One region of the Phyllobacterium sp. RCAM01083 genome, then DNA from elsewhere that is predicted to be linked to it. Evidence: predicted binding sites of a transcription regulator. Region 1 holds the regulator's gene; the other holds the start of a gene.
The links. Region 1 encodes PhoB, which activates phosphate uptake and scavenging genes when phosphate is short. Its sites were predicted from a motif close to TGTCATNNANCTGTCAT; they were not measured.

Region 1 (7,936 bases):
AAGATTTACGGCATCACCGCGATTGCCATCGGCCTGTTCTTCCTCGTTGCGCTGCTCTATTCGGTGATTTCCAACGGCTACACGGCGTTCTGGCAGACGGAGGTCAGCCTCTCGGTCAAGCTCGACGAGAAGGTGATCGACCCCACGAACAAGCGTGCGACCGACCCGACCGTTCTACTGACCGCGAACTATCCGATCCTGGTGCGCAATGCCCTTGCCGAAAAGCTGGGCGTCAGCCTTGACGACAAGCCGGCGATCCGCGAACTGAGCAAGCTCGTCTCCGACGGCTCGCGCAGCCAGCTGCGGGAACTGGTTTCAGGAAATCCGGCACTGATCGGCACGACGCAGAACCTCTGGGTGCTGACCGGCGGCGACATCGACTCGGCCTTCAAGGGCCAGATCGACCTGAGTGTCGACCAGGCAAACCGCAAGGTATCGGACCGCCAGGTTGCCTGGATGAACACGCTGGCCAAGGAAGGCGCCATGGCGCAGCGCTTCAACAGCGGCCTGTTCACCTTCGGCGCATCGAGCCGTCCGGAAACGTCGGGTCTTGGTGTCGCGCTCATCGGCTCGCTCTACATGATGCTGATTGTCCTCTGCCTTTCCCTGCCCATCGGCGTGGCCGCATCGATTTATCTGGAAGAATATGCCAAGAAGAGCCGCCTGACCGATATCATCGAGGTCAACATCAACAATCTGGCCGCGGTGCCGTCCATCGTCTTCGGTCTGCTCGGACTGGCCGTGTTCATCAATTTCTTCGGCCTGCCGCGCTCCGCATCGCTGGTCGGCGGCCTGGTACTGACGCTGATGACGCTGCCGACGATCATCATCGCCACCCGCGCCGCCCTGCGCGCCGTACCGCCATCAATCCGGTCCGCAGCGCTGGGCATCGGCGCCTCGAAGACGCAGATGGTGTTTCACCACGTGCTGCCGCTGGCCGCCCCCGGCATCCTGACCGGCACGATCATCGGCCTTGCCCACGCGCTGGGAGAGACCGCACCGCTGCTGCTGATCGGCATGGTGGCCTTCGTCGCCAACTATCCGGTCACGCCGCTTGATCCGTCCACGGCTCTGCCGGTGCAGATCTACATGTGGGCGAATGAAGCGGAGCGGGCCTTTGTCGAGCGCACATCCGGCGCTATCATCGTGCTGCTTCTGTTTCTTGCAGTCATGAACATTGGAGCCATCATTCTGCGTCGCCGCTTCGAGCGGCGCTGGTAAACGGGAGCGAATTATGAATCTCATGACAGAACGATCTCTCGAAAAAGCGGTAAACGACAAAATGAGTGCACAGGTCAATACGATCAAAATGCAGGGCAAGGATGTCACCGTTCACTACGGTGAAAAGCAGGCCCTGTTCGGTGTCAGCCTCGATGTGCCTGAGAAGATGGTGACGGCGCTGATCGGCCCGTCCGGTTGCGGCAAGTCGACTTTCCTGCGCTCGCTCAACCGCATGAACGACACGATCGAAGGCTGCAAGATCGGCGGCAAGATCACGCTCGATGACGAGGATATCTACAATCCGAAGATCGACGTGGTCGAGCTGCGCGCCCGCGTCGGCATGGTTTTCCAGAAGCCCAATCCGTTCCCGAAGTCCATTTTTGAGAATGTGGCTTATGGCCCGCGCATTCATGGTCTTGCCAAGAACCGGCACGAGCTGGAGGAAATCGTCGAGAAGAGCCTGCGCCGCGCCAGCCTGTTCGACGAAGTGAAGGACCGCCTGCACGAAGCCGGTACCGGCCTTTCCGGTGGCCAGCAGCAGCGCCTGTGCATCGCCCGCGCCATTGCCGTCAGCCCGGAAGTCATCCTGATGGACGAACCCTGCTCGGCGCTCGATCCGATTGCCACGGCAAAGGTCGAGGAACTGATCGACGAACTGCGCCAGAACTACACCATCGTCATCGTCACCCATTCGATGCAGCAGGCGGCCCGCGTTTCGCAGCGCACCGCCATGTTCCATCTCGGAAACCTCGTCGAGGTGGGCGATACGGAAATGATGTTCACCAATCCGACGGAAAAGCGCACGCAGGACTACATCACCGGACGCTTCGGCTAATCACGGGAAACAGGGATAAGAATATGACCGAGTCGCAGCATACCGTCCGTTCCTATGACGACGAACTGAAGTTCCTGACGCACAAGATCGCCGAAATGGGCGGCCATGCCGAACGCATGGTCGAACAGGCCGTCACCGCCATGGTGAACTCCGACAACGCGCTGGCCCAGCGCGTCATTTCGGACGATCTCATCCTCGATGCCGGACAGCGCGAGATCGACGAAAAGGCCATCACCATCATCGGCAAGCGCCAGCCCATGGCGATCGATCTGCGTGAGATCATCGGCGCCATCCGCATTTCCTCCGACCTCGAACGGGTCGGCGACCTCGGCAAGAACATCGCCAAGCGCGTTGTCGCCGTCACCGATACGCGTCAGACGCTGTCGGTCTATCGCGGCCTGCAGACCATCGCGGAACTCGCCCTGACGCAGCTCAAGGACGTGCTCGACGCCTATGCGACACGCTCCGTGCAGCAGGTCAACATCGTGCGCGAGCGCGATGATGAAATCGATGCGCTGTACACATCGCTGTTCCGCGAACTCCTGACCTACATGATGGAAGACCCGCGCAACATCTCCGCCTGCACGCACCTTCTCTTCTGCGCCAAGAATATCGAGCGCATCGGAGACCATGCGACGAACATTGCTGAAACGGTCTACTACATCGTGACGGGTGCCCAGCTTCCGGCCGAACGGCCCAAGGAAGACCAGACCCACAGCATCATCGTCGATGAAGCCAGACAGCCTTAATTAGGATTCCAGCAATGGCGATCGCTCCCAAAATCACTGTTGTCGAAGACGAGGAAGCGCTCAGCGTCCTTCTCCGGTACAATCTTGAAGCCGAAGGCTATGTCGTCGAGACAATCGCACGCGGTGACGAGGCGGAAATTGCGCTGCGTGAAAAAGTGCCGGATCTGCTCATTCTCGACTGGATGCTGCCGGGCCTTTCCGGCATCGAACTCTGCCGCCGTCTGCGGGCGCGGCGCGAGACCGAAATCCTGCCGATCATCATGCTGACGGCGCGCGGCGAAGAGAGCGAGCGGGTGCGCGGCCTTGCCACCGGCGCCGATGACTACATGGTCAAGCCGTTCTCGACCCCGGAACTGCTTGCCCGCATCAAGGCCATGCTGCGCCGGGTCAATCCGAGCCTGCTGTCGCATGTGCTCAGCTTCGGCGATCTGAAGCTCGATCGCGAGCAGCACCGCGTGTTCCGCAAGGAACGCGAGTTGAAGCTCGGGCCGACCGAATTCCGCCTGCTGGAATTCCTGATGCAGTCCCCCGGCCGGGTGTTCTCGCGCGGCCAGCTCCTGGACAATGTCTGGGGCGCCGACATCTATGTGGACGACCGTACCGTCGACGTGCACGTCGGCCGGCTGCGCAAGGCCATCAATATCGGCCGCTCGATCGATCCTATCCGCACCGTGCGTGGTGCGGGGTACTCGTTCGGCTAATCAGTGCCGGCGCGAGAGTTCGCGCGTCGCCCCCTCGATGCCCGCCAGGGTCATGGGATACATGCGATGCGCGAAAATCTTGCGGATCATCGCCGTCGAGGTGGTGTAGTCCCAATATTGTTCCTTTGACGGATTGAGCCACGCGGCGTTCTTCCAGTGGTCGAGCACCCGGCCGAGCCAGACCGCGCCCGCCTCCTGGTTCCAGTGCTCGACCGATCCGCCCGCATGGGAAACCTCGTAGGGCGCCATGGCGGCATCCCCGACGAAGATGACCTTGTAGTCCGGTCCGTATTTATGGATGAGATCGAGCGTCGGTATGCGTTCCGCATGGCGGCGGCGGTTGTCCTTCCACACACCCTCGTAGAGGCAGTTGTGGAAGTAGAAATACTCCATGTGCTTGAACTCCGAGCGGACGGCGGAGAACAGTTCCTCGGCGATCCGGATATGCTCGTCCATGGAGCCGCCCACATCGAAGAACATCAGCAGCTTGACATGATTGCGCCGTTCGGGCCGCGTCTGCACGTCGAGATAGCCGTGTTCGGCGGTTGACCTGATGGTGCCCGACAGGTCGAGCTCGTCATCGGCGCCTTCGCGCACCCAGCGGCGCAGCCGTTTCAGAGCAACCTTGATGTTGCGGGTGCCCAGCTCGACGCTGTCGTCAAAATTCCTGAATTCACGCTTGTCCCACACCTTGACCGCGCGGCGATGGCGGCCCTCGTCCTGGCCGATGCGCACGCCTTCGGGATTGTAGCCATAGGCGCCGAAGGGCGAGGTTCCGGCCGTGCCGATCCACTTGGAGCCGCCCTGATGCCGGCCCTTCTGCTCCTCAAGCCGCTGGCGCAGGGTTTCCATCAGCTTGTCGAAACCGCCCAGCGCCTCGATCAGCTTTTTCTCTTCTTCCGTGAGGTGCTTTTCGGCGAGCCGGCGCAACCATTCCTCGGGCAGATTGGCAATGTCGACGCCGCTCTCGCCGCCGAGCAGTTCCAGCCCCTTGAACACGTGGCCGAAGACCTGATCGAAGCGGTCGAGATGGCGCTCGTCCTTCACCAGGGCGGAACGGGCGAGATAGTAGAACCCTTCGACATCATAGGTCACCAGCCCCGCATCCAGCCCCTCAAGCAGCGTCAGATATTCCCGCAGCGATACGGGAATCTTGGCGGCCTTGAGCTCGAGGAAGAAGGGGAGGAACATTGTGGGACCCTTTTACTGCATACGATGAACGATGCCGGTTCTCTCGATGGGGCGGATGGCGAGCGTCATCCCTGCCTCCTTGCCATGAAGGCCAGCCGCTCGAACAGGTGTACGTCCTGCTCGTTCTTCAGCAGGGCGCCGTGCAGTTTCGGCAAGGCGTTCTTCGGGTCGGCGCGCAAATCTTCCGGGGCGATGTCGTCGGCAACCAGCAGCCGGATCCAGTCCAGCGCTTCCGATGTGGACGGCTTCTTCTTCAGGCCGGGCACATCGCGGATCTCGTAGAACTGGGTGAGGGCGGCGCGCACGAGGTTCTGCTTGATGCCGGGATAGTGCACCTCGACGATCCGGGTCAGCGTATCGACATCCGGGAAGCGGATATAGTGGAAGAAGCAGCGGCGCAGAAAGGCGTCCGGCAGTTCCTTCTCGTTGTTGGAGGTGATGATGACGATCGGCCGGTGTACGGCGCGGATCGTTTCGCCGGTTTCGTAGACGTGAAACTCGTTGCGGTCGAGCTCCTGCAGGAGATCGTTCGGGAACTCGATATCCGCCTTGTCGATCTCGTCGATCAGCAGCACGACTTTCCTGTCGGTCGTGAAGGCATGCCACAGCTTGCCGGGTTTGATGTAATTGGCGATGTCGTTGAATTTCGCATCGCCGAGCTGCGAATCGCGCAGGCGGCTGACGGCATCATATTCGTAGAGGCCCTGCTGCGCCTTGGTGGTGGATTTGACGTTCCATTCGACCAGTTCCAGATCGAGCGCCGCCGCGATCTGCCGGGCAAGCTCGGTCTTGCCGGTGCCGGGTTCGCCCTTGACCAGCAGCGGCCGTTCAAGCGCAATCGCCGCATTGACCGCCACCATCAGATCCTTGTCGGCCACATAGGCCGCTGTTCCTTCAAACCGCATCGCATTCCCTTTCGTGATCGACAAAGATTAAGGGGCGTGCCGGAGGAGGGCAAGAGCCGTCCGGGAATGCGGCGATATGGTTTTCCCGTTGCCACGCCCGCAATTGCGTCTGGCTGTTGAAAGGTGGGAAAGACGGGCGGTCCCTGGAACGCGGGTCTTGGGGTATGTGGTATGCAATGCTTGCGATCCTGGGGACCACCCGCCCCGGCGTTTTCAGGTTTTTGCCCAATGCGCATCCATTGAGTGAAACCTCCCCGGCCGCACAGGTTCCTCCCTGTGAAGCCGAAGCGCCGATCCTTTCCCGACTTTCGAAGGTTTCCGGAAGCATTCCCGCCGGAAAGGACACGAGAAGGATAAGCGAGGTTGGGAGAACGTGGATAAGTTGATGTGGTTTTTTGTGATGGAGGTCTTTCACCCCCTCTGTCCGGCAGCCCAGAGGGGTGTGTCCCACACCTCCACAATGATTATGCGACAAAGATTGTGCGGGGAGGGAAAATCGTTTGCCGCGCACTGGTGCAATGCCTGCATCCGTCCTATATTCGGATCGGCGCTCTGCGCTTCTCGACAGGAGAGACATATTCCCCGGGGCCTTAATGATCCCTTAGGGAGCTGTCCCTGAGGAGGCCCGTGGGCTTCTTCACACGGCACCCACCTACTTTGTAGGTTCCCGGGATCGACTTCTCCATCGGTTGTGTGGACGCCACTTTTGTTTCATCCCGAGCCGGTTTGCGTGCCGGCGCCCCATGAAATCAAGCCCGTGCAGCACCACTCCCCCATCAAAGAGCTGAAGAAGAAACTGCGCCTGGAGGCCCTTGGCCGCCGCGATGCGCTGACGACGGAATTCCGCATCGAAGCCTCGATGCGCATTGCGGATTTCGGTCTGGCGGCGCTTGCCGTCGATGCGGGCACCATTGTTTCGGGCTTCTGGCCGATCCGCTCGGAGGTGGATCTGCGCCCGCTGCTGTTCGGCCTGCGCGAGCGCGGTGCACGGCTTTGCCTGCCTGCCATTATCGACAAGCAGACGATCCTTTTCCGCGAACTGGTGCGCGGCGCGCCGATGATCGATACGGGCTTCGGCACGGCGGGGCCGCCGCACGACGCTGCCGTGCTCGATCCATCCTTCATGCTGGTGCCGCTGGCGGCCTTCGATGTCAGGGGGCACCGCATCGGCTATGGGGCGGGCTACTATGACCGGGCCATCGCGCATCTGCAGATCAAGGGCGTGAACCCGCGCCTGATCGGCGTGGCGTTTGACTGCCAGCAGGTTGAAACCGTACCCGATGAGCCGCATGATGTGCCGCTGGAGGCGATCCTGACGGAAAGCGGGTTGCGCCGCTTCGGCTAGACGGATAAATCGATCATTTCAGGCCCCGGCAAGGACCGGGCTCTCTTTCAGGATGTGCGCGTGAGATTACTGTTTCTTGGGGATATGGTGGGGCGTTCGGGCCGGACGGCGGTCTATGAGCAATTGCCGGGACTGATATCCGACCTGAAGCTCGATTTCGTCATCGTCAACGGCGAGAACGCGGCGGGCGGCTTCGGCATCACCGAGGAAATCTTTCACGACACGATCAATGCCGGGGCCGATGTGGTCACGACAGGCAATCACGTCTGGGACCAGCGGGAAGCACTGGTGTTCGCCTCGCGCGAACAGCGGTTCCTGCGCCCGGCGAATTTCCCGCTTGGCACGGCCGGCAAGGGCTCTGGTGTGTTTCTCGCCAAGAACGGCGCGCGCGTGCTTGTGTCCAACATCATGGGCCGCGTGTTCATGCATCCGGATCTGCATGACCCGTTCACCATCGGCGAGGAGATTCTCGCCGCCTGTCCGCTCGGCGAACAGGCCGATGCCGTGGTGTTCGACTTCCATGCGGAAGCCACCAGCGAAAAGCAGTGTTTTGGCCATTTCGTCGACGGCCGCGCCAGCCTCGTCGTCGGCACGCACACCCATGTGCCGACCGCCGATGCGCAGATCCTCAATGGCGGAACGGCCTATATGTCCGATGCCGGCATGTGCGGCGATTACGATTCATCGCTCGGCATGGACAAGGAAGAACCGCTGAACCGCTTTCTGTCGAAGGTGCCGAAGGGCCGGTTTGAAGCCGCCAGCGGCAAGGCGACGATCTGCGGTGTCGGCGTCGATATTTCCGACCGCACCGGACTTGCCGAAAGGATTTCTCCCCTGCGCATTGGCCCGCGGCTGGAAGAAACCATTCCCGCCTTCTGGAAATAGCTCGATACAACCCGGCGCAACCAATCACGCCCGATTCTGCAACACCCGTTTGAGGATAGACCTTCCATGACCCAGACTGCATTTCCCACCGCTTTCGTCCCGCT
Region 2 (7,936 bases), on a different contig from region 1:
GTGGCAAGCGGCGCCGCCACCATGAAAATAATCAGCAGAACCAGCATGACGTCGATGAACGGCGTCACGTTGATTTCGTGGTTTTCCTGCAATTCATCGTCGGAAACATTGTGCCTGATACCGCCGGCCATGATCTCTACCTTTACTCCGCCGCAGCGGCACGGGGCTGATGCACCGGCGGCACCAGTGCAAAATCCACGTCGCGGCTGACAAGCCGTTCAACACCCGCCGAGGCGTCGGCCAGCAACTGGCGATAGCCGGTGATGGATCGGGCAAACACGTTGTAGATGACGACTGCGGGGATCGCGGCGACAAGACCGATGGCCGTTGCAAGCAAGGCTTCGGCGATGCCCGGCGCGACAATGGCAAGATTGGTCGTCTGCGATTCCGAAATGCCGATGAAGGAATTCATGATCCCCCATACCGTGCCGAAGAGACCGACGAACGGTGCCGTTGAGCCGATGGTCGCCAGCACGCCCGTGCCCCGGCTCATGCGGCGGCCGGCCTGCGCCTCGATGCGCGACAGGCGGGAGGAAACACGCTCCTTCAAACCATCAGCACCCGCATAACTCAGCGCTTCCTGCGACAGGCGCACTTCCTCGCGTGCGGCATTGACCAGTTGGGCTCCCGGTCCGCCGCGGCCTTCCAGTGCCTGTTCGGCATCGCGCAGGGTGCGCGCGCTGCCGATAGCGTTGAGGGCGCGATAGGCGCGGACCCTCGCCCCGGCCAGTTCCAGCGTCTTGGCCAGCCAGACAGTCCAGGTCACGAGCGAGGCGAAGGCCAGTCCGATCATCACCCCCTTCACCACCCAGTCCGCCGCCATGAACATGCCCCAGGGGGACAAGTTGTGCGGGAGGGTTGCCTTGGTGACAGCGGCCGGTGCGGACGGCGCCGGAGCGGCCTGGAGAACAGGCGCAGGCGCCGCTTGAGGTGCCGGGGCGGCTTCAATCGGGCTTTGCTGGATGGTCTGAGGCTGCGCCGCCTGCGGCGCGCCTTCTTGCGCCATCACTGGAGAAGCCAGCAACAACAGGACCGGAAGGACGACCGTCCCTGCCCTGATACGCCCTGAGATACGCCCTGAAACATTCCGCTTCACTGGAAATCCGCCTGTGCTTTTGCGCATGACTTTTATCTTTCGCTTCTTCCGCCATCCCAGCCATCGGGCCGGAAAACTCTGCCGGCTCTCAGCGGGTCCGATGCGTGGCGTTTGATCTGGTGGAGCGGCTGTAATATTGTTGAGTATAATAATCAACAATTAACTTCTGCAACCCCAAGTTTTATGGCAAGGGCATTTTGGGGGCATTTTGCGCGTCTCAATCATCCCGCCTGGCGTTGTCGCCGTCAAAACCGTGCCGCCAATAGGCCACAACGAGATGTTTGGAGCGCTCATGTTTTCGCTCCTTGCGCAGATACGCCCGGATTTGCTTGAAATCGGCGAACTCACAGCCGGCCCAGACAAATGTGTCGGGCGAAATGACGGAGGAGTCGAGGCCTTCAACGATCCCGGCAAGCCTGCCGGTCGTCCCGGCGGGTGCGCCATCGCGATACACCCAGCGAACATCGACTGTTGCTGCGGATTGCAGAGGTTGCCTGTCAGCGGGGCTGTCGATTTCAAGAATGACGGTTGCCTCGGCCTCCGCAGGCAGCGTTTCCAGAATTCGGCCGATTGCAGGCAGCGCCGTTTCGTCGCCAACCAGGAGATATCGCCGCGCGTCTTCCACGCCGCCGCCACCGGGGCCTGTCATTCCGACAATGCCGCCCGGTTTGGCATTCAAGGCCCATGTCGATCCCGGCGTATCGTTGCCGGGATGAACAACCATGTCGATGTCGACTTCGCCGCGCTCAATGTCGATGGTGCGGATGGTATAGACGCGGGCGGTCAACGCATCGTCCCCCTCCGGCCAGACCGGACGGCCATCGCGCCCCATGGTCGGCCAAACCGGCTTCCGGCCCTCCGGCGCGAACAGCAGCCGGATATGCAGGCCGCCAATCGCAAACCGGGCAAGATTCGCACCGCGCAAGCGGATGCGCCGCATATGGGGTGTGAGATCGCGGGCGCTCACCACCCGCATTTCGCGGAAGTAAGGCAGTTCGGTGCTGTCCAGACAGTCGCCCACCCATGACAGTTGCGGCTTCTCCGTGCCGGCGAAGCCCAGAAGACTATCGGCCAGCACCATGCGGACATAGGCCAGCGATGTTTCATCATCGGCCTCGACATCGAGAGACAGGATATCGCCGGCAATCGTCAGATGCGCCTTGCCATAGGGCGTCTCGATGCGCCCCTCCGCGTCATCACGTTCGACGCGCGCATGCTCGGAAAAGACGTTGCAGAGCTTGTCCAGCATGTCCTGCGGCGCCTTGAGTTTAACCGTAGCGGAGCTGCACAGAACGGTCGGCATGGCGGACATGGGTATTCTCCTGGCATTGCGCTTCCGCCGTCCATCCATTGCGGATGACCATGCGGGGCCGCCGGGACCATATTAAAATATGAATAATTGAGTCAAGTATTAAAGCAAAAATTTCCGCCTGCGCGAAGGCAAGCCTGCCACCCCCTGGGATCGTCAGACGATACCCCAGGCACGGTAGCGGCCCCGCCCGGTCATCTCCCGCACACCCAATTCGGCAATGAGATTGAGCGCGCCCCGCGGCGTCACTTTCAGCTCCTTGGCAATCAGCGCCGTTGAAACCATCGGTCGTGACAGAATGAGATCGATCATGCCGGGCAAGCTGGAGGTCGAGCGGCGGTCCTTCAGCTTGCGTTCCATCTGGACGCGGGCGAGGCTCAACCGGTCGATCTCTTTCAGACTGGCAATGGCCGATGATTGCGCGGCTTCCAGAAAGGCCGTGAGTCGCGTGTTGCGGTCACGGGCGCGGCGGCGATCACGCGGTATCGCGCGCAACCCGGCATTGAAGACCGCCAGATGCGCCCGCGTCTTCATGCGCTCGCGCAACATGGAGGCGACCAGCATGGGGCCAAGCCAATGCTGGTGCTGCAATGGCTCGATTTCCTCCCACGCATCCCAGAGCAGAGCCGCAGCCAGCATGGGCGGCAGATCGCGGGTGCAATCCATGACCGCGAACCACTCCTCCATCCTGCCGTCTTCATCCCAGTCCGGATCGTAAATCAGAGAATCCCCATCCGGCGTCAGATGACCGGGAGAGATCGTTTCCGCTCTGGCCGGTGCAGTGTCACGCGTTTCCTTGGGCTGCTTCAGCAGGCGTTCCGAACGGTCGAGCAGCGCGTCCAGCCTTGCCAGTTCTTCCTCGAAAGCGCTTTCCGCTTCTGACCCCGGCTCGGAAGCAGCCTCGATGTCGAGCCCGCGCACCGGTTCGCTGATAATCGGCGCGAGAAGCGCATCGCTACCCCAGCGCCCGCGCAGGCTGGCAATGCCCTTCGGGCTCAGTGCCCATTGTGCGGGACTGGAGGCGATCTGACGCCGGGTTCGCAGAATTGCGTGCGCCCGGGTCAATTCATGGGTTGGCGTCCTGATATCCATGCGGGCGTCATGCAGGACAAGGTCCTCCACATGAACAAGTTCACCCGCCAGCCACAGCGCGTTGCAGGCTTCCATGAAATGCGACCGGGCAATCCAGCCTTCGTTTTCGCGCAACAAGCCGTCTTTGGACTGGCGGCTGCCCAGCGCACCGAAATCGCCCTTGCGCGCCACCCGTTCATCCAGCCGTGCAAGTGCATCTTCTGCGGCGACAACCGGGCGAAGCAGATCTTTCAGGGAATAGTTCGTAGAATCATAAGCCATTGAAATCATGATAGGGGAATAGTGAAAGTGAAGCTATTGCCCAAGGTGGAAAACGGCGTCCATCCATCCGGATATCAAAAAATGCCGAAGCGGAAGCCGCCCTTTTTATCCCCGCTCGACCGGGCGCGGGCGCCGAGAACCAGAGTGGGATGGTCCTCGATCATGACGGCGATGAGCCGCAGCGACGCTGCGGCCTGCAGGGCCAGCGGGCGCGCCGACATCCCGGGAATGTCTGCTGCCATTGACCGGGCGGATGCGACATAGCCTGCGACGGCTCCGGTATCCTGCGTCTGCAGGCTTATCATTTTCGCCAATTGCGCGAGGTTTTCCGAAACGCGATCGGCAATATCGTGCTCCAGTCGCCCCCATGACAACAGCCGCCGCAACCGGATGATTTCCGCCCCGAGGGTGACCGATGACAGAGCGTCGTCCAGCAGGGTTTCCCCCGCCTCCCGCATGGTCCTCAGAATCGGCATCAACTGGTTGATGCGGTCATAGGCAAGGCTGTTGAATGCGGACGGGCTCGGAACCCGGTCACGCAGACAGAGCCGGACAATATCCGTTCGCAACGCGCCCATCATCCGGTTCACCGTCACCTGCGGCCGCTTCGGCAAAACAACAATGAAGACGAGAAGTCCGATGAGAATGCCAACCAGAACCGACAGTGAGGTTTCCATGAAAACCTGCGGTTCAAACACCATCGCCTCATGCGGCTTGAGGAAGACGATGAAATTGATGGCGAAAGCGGTTGCCGGCCCGACATGGCGCGGATCTGCCATCAGCAGCGCCGCCGGTACGAGGATGGGAACGATGAATACGGCAAACCAGAACAGACCGGGGAAAGACGGCAGGATCAACTGCCCCAGAACAAAGGCAAACGGAACGGCGTATAACGTGCCCTTGAAAAATCCCCAGCTCGTCTGCAGCGGGTTGGGCATGGATGCGAACAGGCTGCACACCACTGCAACGATAATCGCCGCCGCCGCCGCATCCGCATGCCGGCTTTCCATCCAGTAGGCCGTCATCAGGGCTGTCGCGACAACAGCGCGAACCGCATTCACCAGGGCCGTGCTGTGATCCCGGTAGACCGGCAATGCCGGCGGCTTCCTGCTGCCGGCCATATATTGCGAGCGGCTGCGCAGCGCCGAAAGACCGTTCAACGTCGCCTTGAGCCCGTCGAGAAACTCACCCAGCAGCGTCAAACGGGCCATCATGCCGATGCTGTCATCGCCCCATGGCCTGCCTTTCAGCTCGGCAATTTCGGCTGCGATGATATCCACCCTGCCAAGCCATGGCTCAACGGCGTCAACCTTGAAGTCGCGCGCCATGTCGTCCAGCAATACCCCGAGCTTGTCACGCAGGGTGCTCCATGTCCCGTCGGACGAGACCCGATGCGCGACAAGGATGTTCACAATCGACAGGCATGACATGAGATGCCCCACCGTATGGCGGGAATGGCGGCCATGCGTGACAAGGCTGGGGGCTTCCAGCCGTGCGTGAGCCCGCATGGCGGCAAGGGCCTGCGTGTCCGCGATCAGCTTCCTGTGCGCCGTCTTCAGGTGCCCGGCATCGCGCCCGGCAATTGCATCGCTGGTATAGCGCGCCAGATCCGCGATGCAGTTTTCCAGGCCTTCCACCAGCGCCGTTCGCGCAAGCTGCGGTTGAAAAAAGCGGCTGGCCACACCGGCACAGACGATGCCGAGCATAATCTCGGTGCAGCGCGCATAGGCAAATTCGGCCAGGAGATGCGGATGGCCAAACGCCGGGAGTGCGATAATGACGGCGGTATAGCCCGCAAGAGCCGCACCGTAGGATTCCGGGTTCCGCAACATCGAGGCCGCGTAGGTGCACAATGCCACCCACAGGGCGATCGACGCCACAAACAGCCATCGCATATCACCTGTCGCGGCGGTGATGGCCATCGCCGCCAACGCCCCGATCAGTGTTCCGGCCAGACGAAACAATCCCTTGCTGATGACCATGCCGGCTATCGGTTGCGACACGATAAAGACAGTCATCATTGCCCATTGCGGCTGCTGCAGGTTCAACGCAAAGGCTGCCGTGAGGGCAAAAAGCGCCGCGACATTCGTTCTCAGCGCAAATACCCAGGCCGTCCGGCCGGGCCATGCGGGATGTTGCATGATGGTGTGGATGGATTGAAACATGGCGTCCGATCTGGCAGCTCCCCGCCCTCAATATATTTCACAGGCAGGCGGCACAACGGAAAGACGCTGCAGGACCGTGCGTCTTCTTGCCACCTCGGCTTCATCCCAACCTTTGCCGTGCAAGACAGCCTTCAATGACCCCATTGTGTCACAAACGTGACATCCAACGGGCGCATGATCCAATGGCGACCATCACCCTAACGAGGACCATTTTATGCGTAGATTGCTCAGTCTGCTGACAGCGTTTGCTTTTGTTGGCCTTACCGCCGCCTATGCCGGCGAGGTCAAGCCTTTCAGCGATAGTAAGGAAATCGACCTCCTGACCATTTTGCCCCCGCCTCCCGCCAATGATTCGGCACAGACCAAGGCAGAAATCGGCGAAGTTCTTACCTTGCAAGTGACGCGGACACCGGAAATGGTTGCCCGCGCCCAGGCCGATGCCGAGGAAAATGTCTGGCGTTTCGCCGACGTTCTGGGTCCGGATTTCAACAAGGACAAACTGCCGAAGCTTGCTGCCTTTTTCGACCGGGTTGTTGAAACCGAAGGCGCTGTCGTTGATCCGGCAAAGGATGTTTTCAAGCGTCCGCGTCCGCATCAGCTGAGCGAACTCGTGAAGCCGGCCGTCAAGCCGTCCAATTCCGGTGCATGGCCCTCCGGTCACACGACCGTTGGCACGCTGATGGGCATCGTTCTGTCCAACATGGTTCCGGAAAAGAAGGCTGAAATCATGGCCCGCGCCTGGGAATACGGCAACAACCGCATCGTTGGCGGCATTCACTACCGTTCCGACGTGGAAATGGGCCGCATTTCCGGCAGCGTCATTGCCGCGACAATCATGAAGCATGACGACTTCAAGGCCGAATACGAGCCCGCGAAGGCTGAACTGCGCGCTGCCTTGGGTCTCGGCGGCGCCTGATAGCATCTGCGCCGGCCATTCCCCCGACAATGCCCGCCATGCGTGTTCTTCGCGCATGGCGGGTTTAACCATCTACGACTTTGGTCGTACGTGCGAGCCTGACCTTCGCCCGATGCAGGAACGACGGAACAGGGTTACTTTCCGGCCCAACGCTTCACGAAAGCGTGATAACTGGAAGAGACAGCTATGTTCAGACCAAACCAGACGTGGCTCGCACCGCAGGTTGAACCCGATGTTGCTGGCCACGCATCAACGATGGCCGCATGATCATGCGTTATCAGATACAGTTGCTTTCCGTTGAATATTTTGCCCTGTCGCTTCTGCTTGGCCTCGTGCTGATACCCCTTCTCTCGTCTGATTTCTGGAACGCCTTGCGCGATAAAGTGATGATCCTGTTGAATTTTGCAGGCGGATGGAGAAAGGGGACAGCCGCGCGACAGGATGAATCCGCCAATCAGACGGAACCGGCATCAATGCGCACCCATCCGTCCTATCGATTGCCTGAGGGTCAATGCGCAACGCCGAAGCACCGTTACAAGAGCAAGGGTGGCATTCGCTCCGCCGAGTGGTATGGAACAAGGAACCGGCCAGTGAGACGTCGGCTTAAATAACCGGCGAGGAATGAAAACGTGAGTTTTTTGCATGCTCTTCGTTTGCGTGGTCTGTTCGTCAAACTGGTGCTGATGTTCATGATCGTCGGCTTCGGCGCGCTTTTTCTCGTCAGTATCCTCATGAGCCAGTTTTCCTCCGGCCGCTACGAGAGCAGCATCCGCAGCTTCTTCAATGGCCTCGATCAACAGCAACTGACCGCTCTGGCGTCGGGCACTGATCCGCGCGACAAGGAAGCCTGCACCGTTCTGGCCAGCAAGATATTCTGGAATGTGGTTCGATCCGGTGTCACGCGGGTATCCGATTTCGGCATCATGTTTTCGTTTTTTCACAGCGGCCGGATGCAGGTCCGGATCATTGATGATAACGGCATGGTGTGTGCCACCCAGCCAGATGCGACGCCCCTGCTCGGCAAGGCGCTGAGCGCGGCGGTGCATGCCGAACAGCCGAATTTCATTCAAAGGGACAATGACGACTGGGCCATGGTC

Region 2: ACZ25R_RS02620 (acid phosphatase) is a predicted target of PhoB. The motif match lies at 6,070-6,086, and genes of this name have one in related genera.

What each region holds. Positions count from the first base shown of each region.
Region 1 is NZ_JBVFZN010000005.1:3,311,869-3,319,804, forward strand. Features, by position in the region: gene pstA (phosphate ABC transporter permease PstA) at 1-1,221, shown strand, start outside; gene pstB (phosphate ABC transporter ATP-binding protein PstB) at 1,283-2,056, shown strand; gene phoU (phosphate signaling complex protein PhoU) at 2,080-2,805, shown strand; gene phoB (phosphate regulon transcriptional regulator PhoB) at 2,820-3,506, shown strand; gene ACZ25R_RS23150 (vWA domain-containing protein) at 3,507-4,697, opposite strand; gene ACZ25R_RS23155 (AAA family ATPase) at 4,763-5,602, opposite strand; RNA gene ssrS (6S RNA) at 6,149-6,305, shown strand; gene ACZ25R_RS23165 (5-formyltetrahydrofolate cyclo-ligase) at 6,333-6,947, shown strand; gene ACZ25R_RS23170 (TIGR00282 family metallophosphoesterase) at 7,008-7,832, shown strand; gene ACZ25R_RS23175 (biotin transporter BioY) at 7,899-7,936, shown strand, end outside.
Region 2 is NZ_JBVFZN010000003.1:214,217-222,152, forward strand. Features, by position in the region: gene exbD (TonB system transport protein ExbD) at 1-131, opposite strand, end outside; gene exbB (tonB-system energizer ExbB) at 143-1,123, opposite strand; gene ACZ25R_RS02605 (DUF2218 domain-containing protein) at 1,314-2,408, opposite strand; gene ACZ25R_RS02610 (RHE_PE00001 family protein) at 2,562-3,758, opposite strand; gene ACZ25R_RS02615 (FUSC family protein) at 3,833-5,923, opposite strand; gene ACZ25R_RS02620 (acid phosphatase) at 6,138-6,839, shown strand; gene ACZ25R_RS02625 (hypothetical protein) at 7,103-7,450, shown strand; gene ACZ25R_RS02630 (sensor histidine kinase) at 7,469-7,936, shown strand, end outside.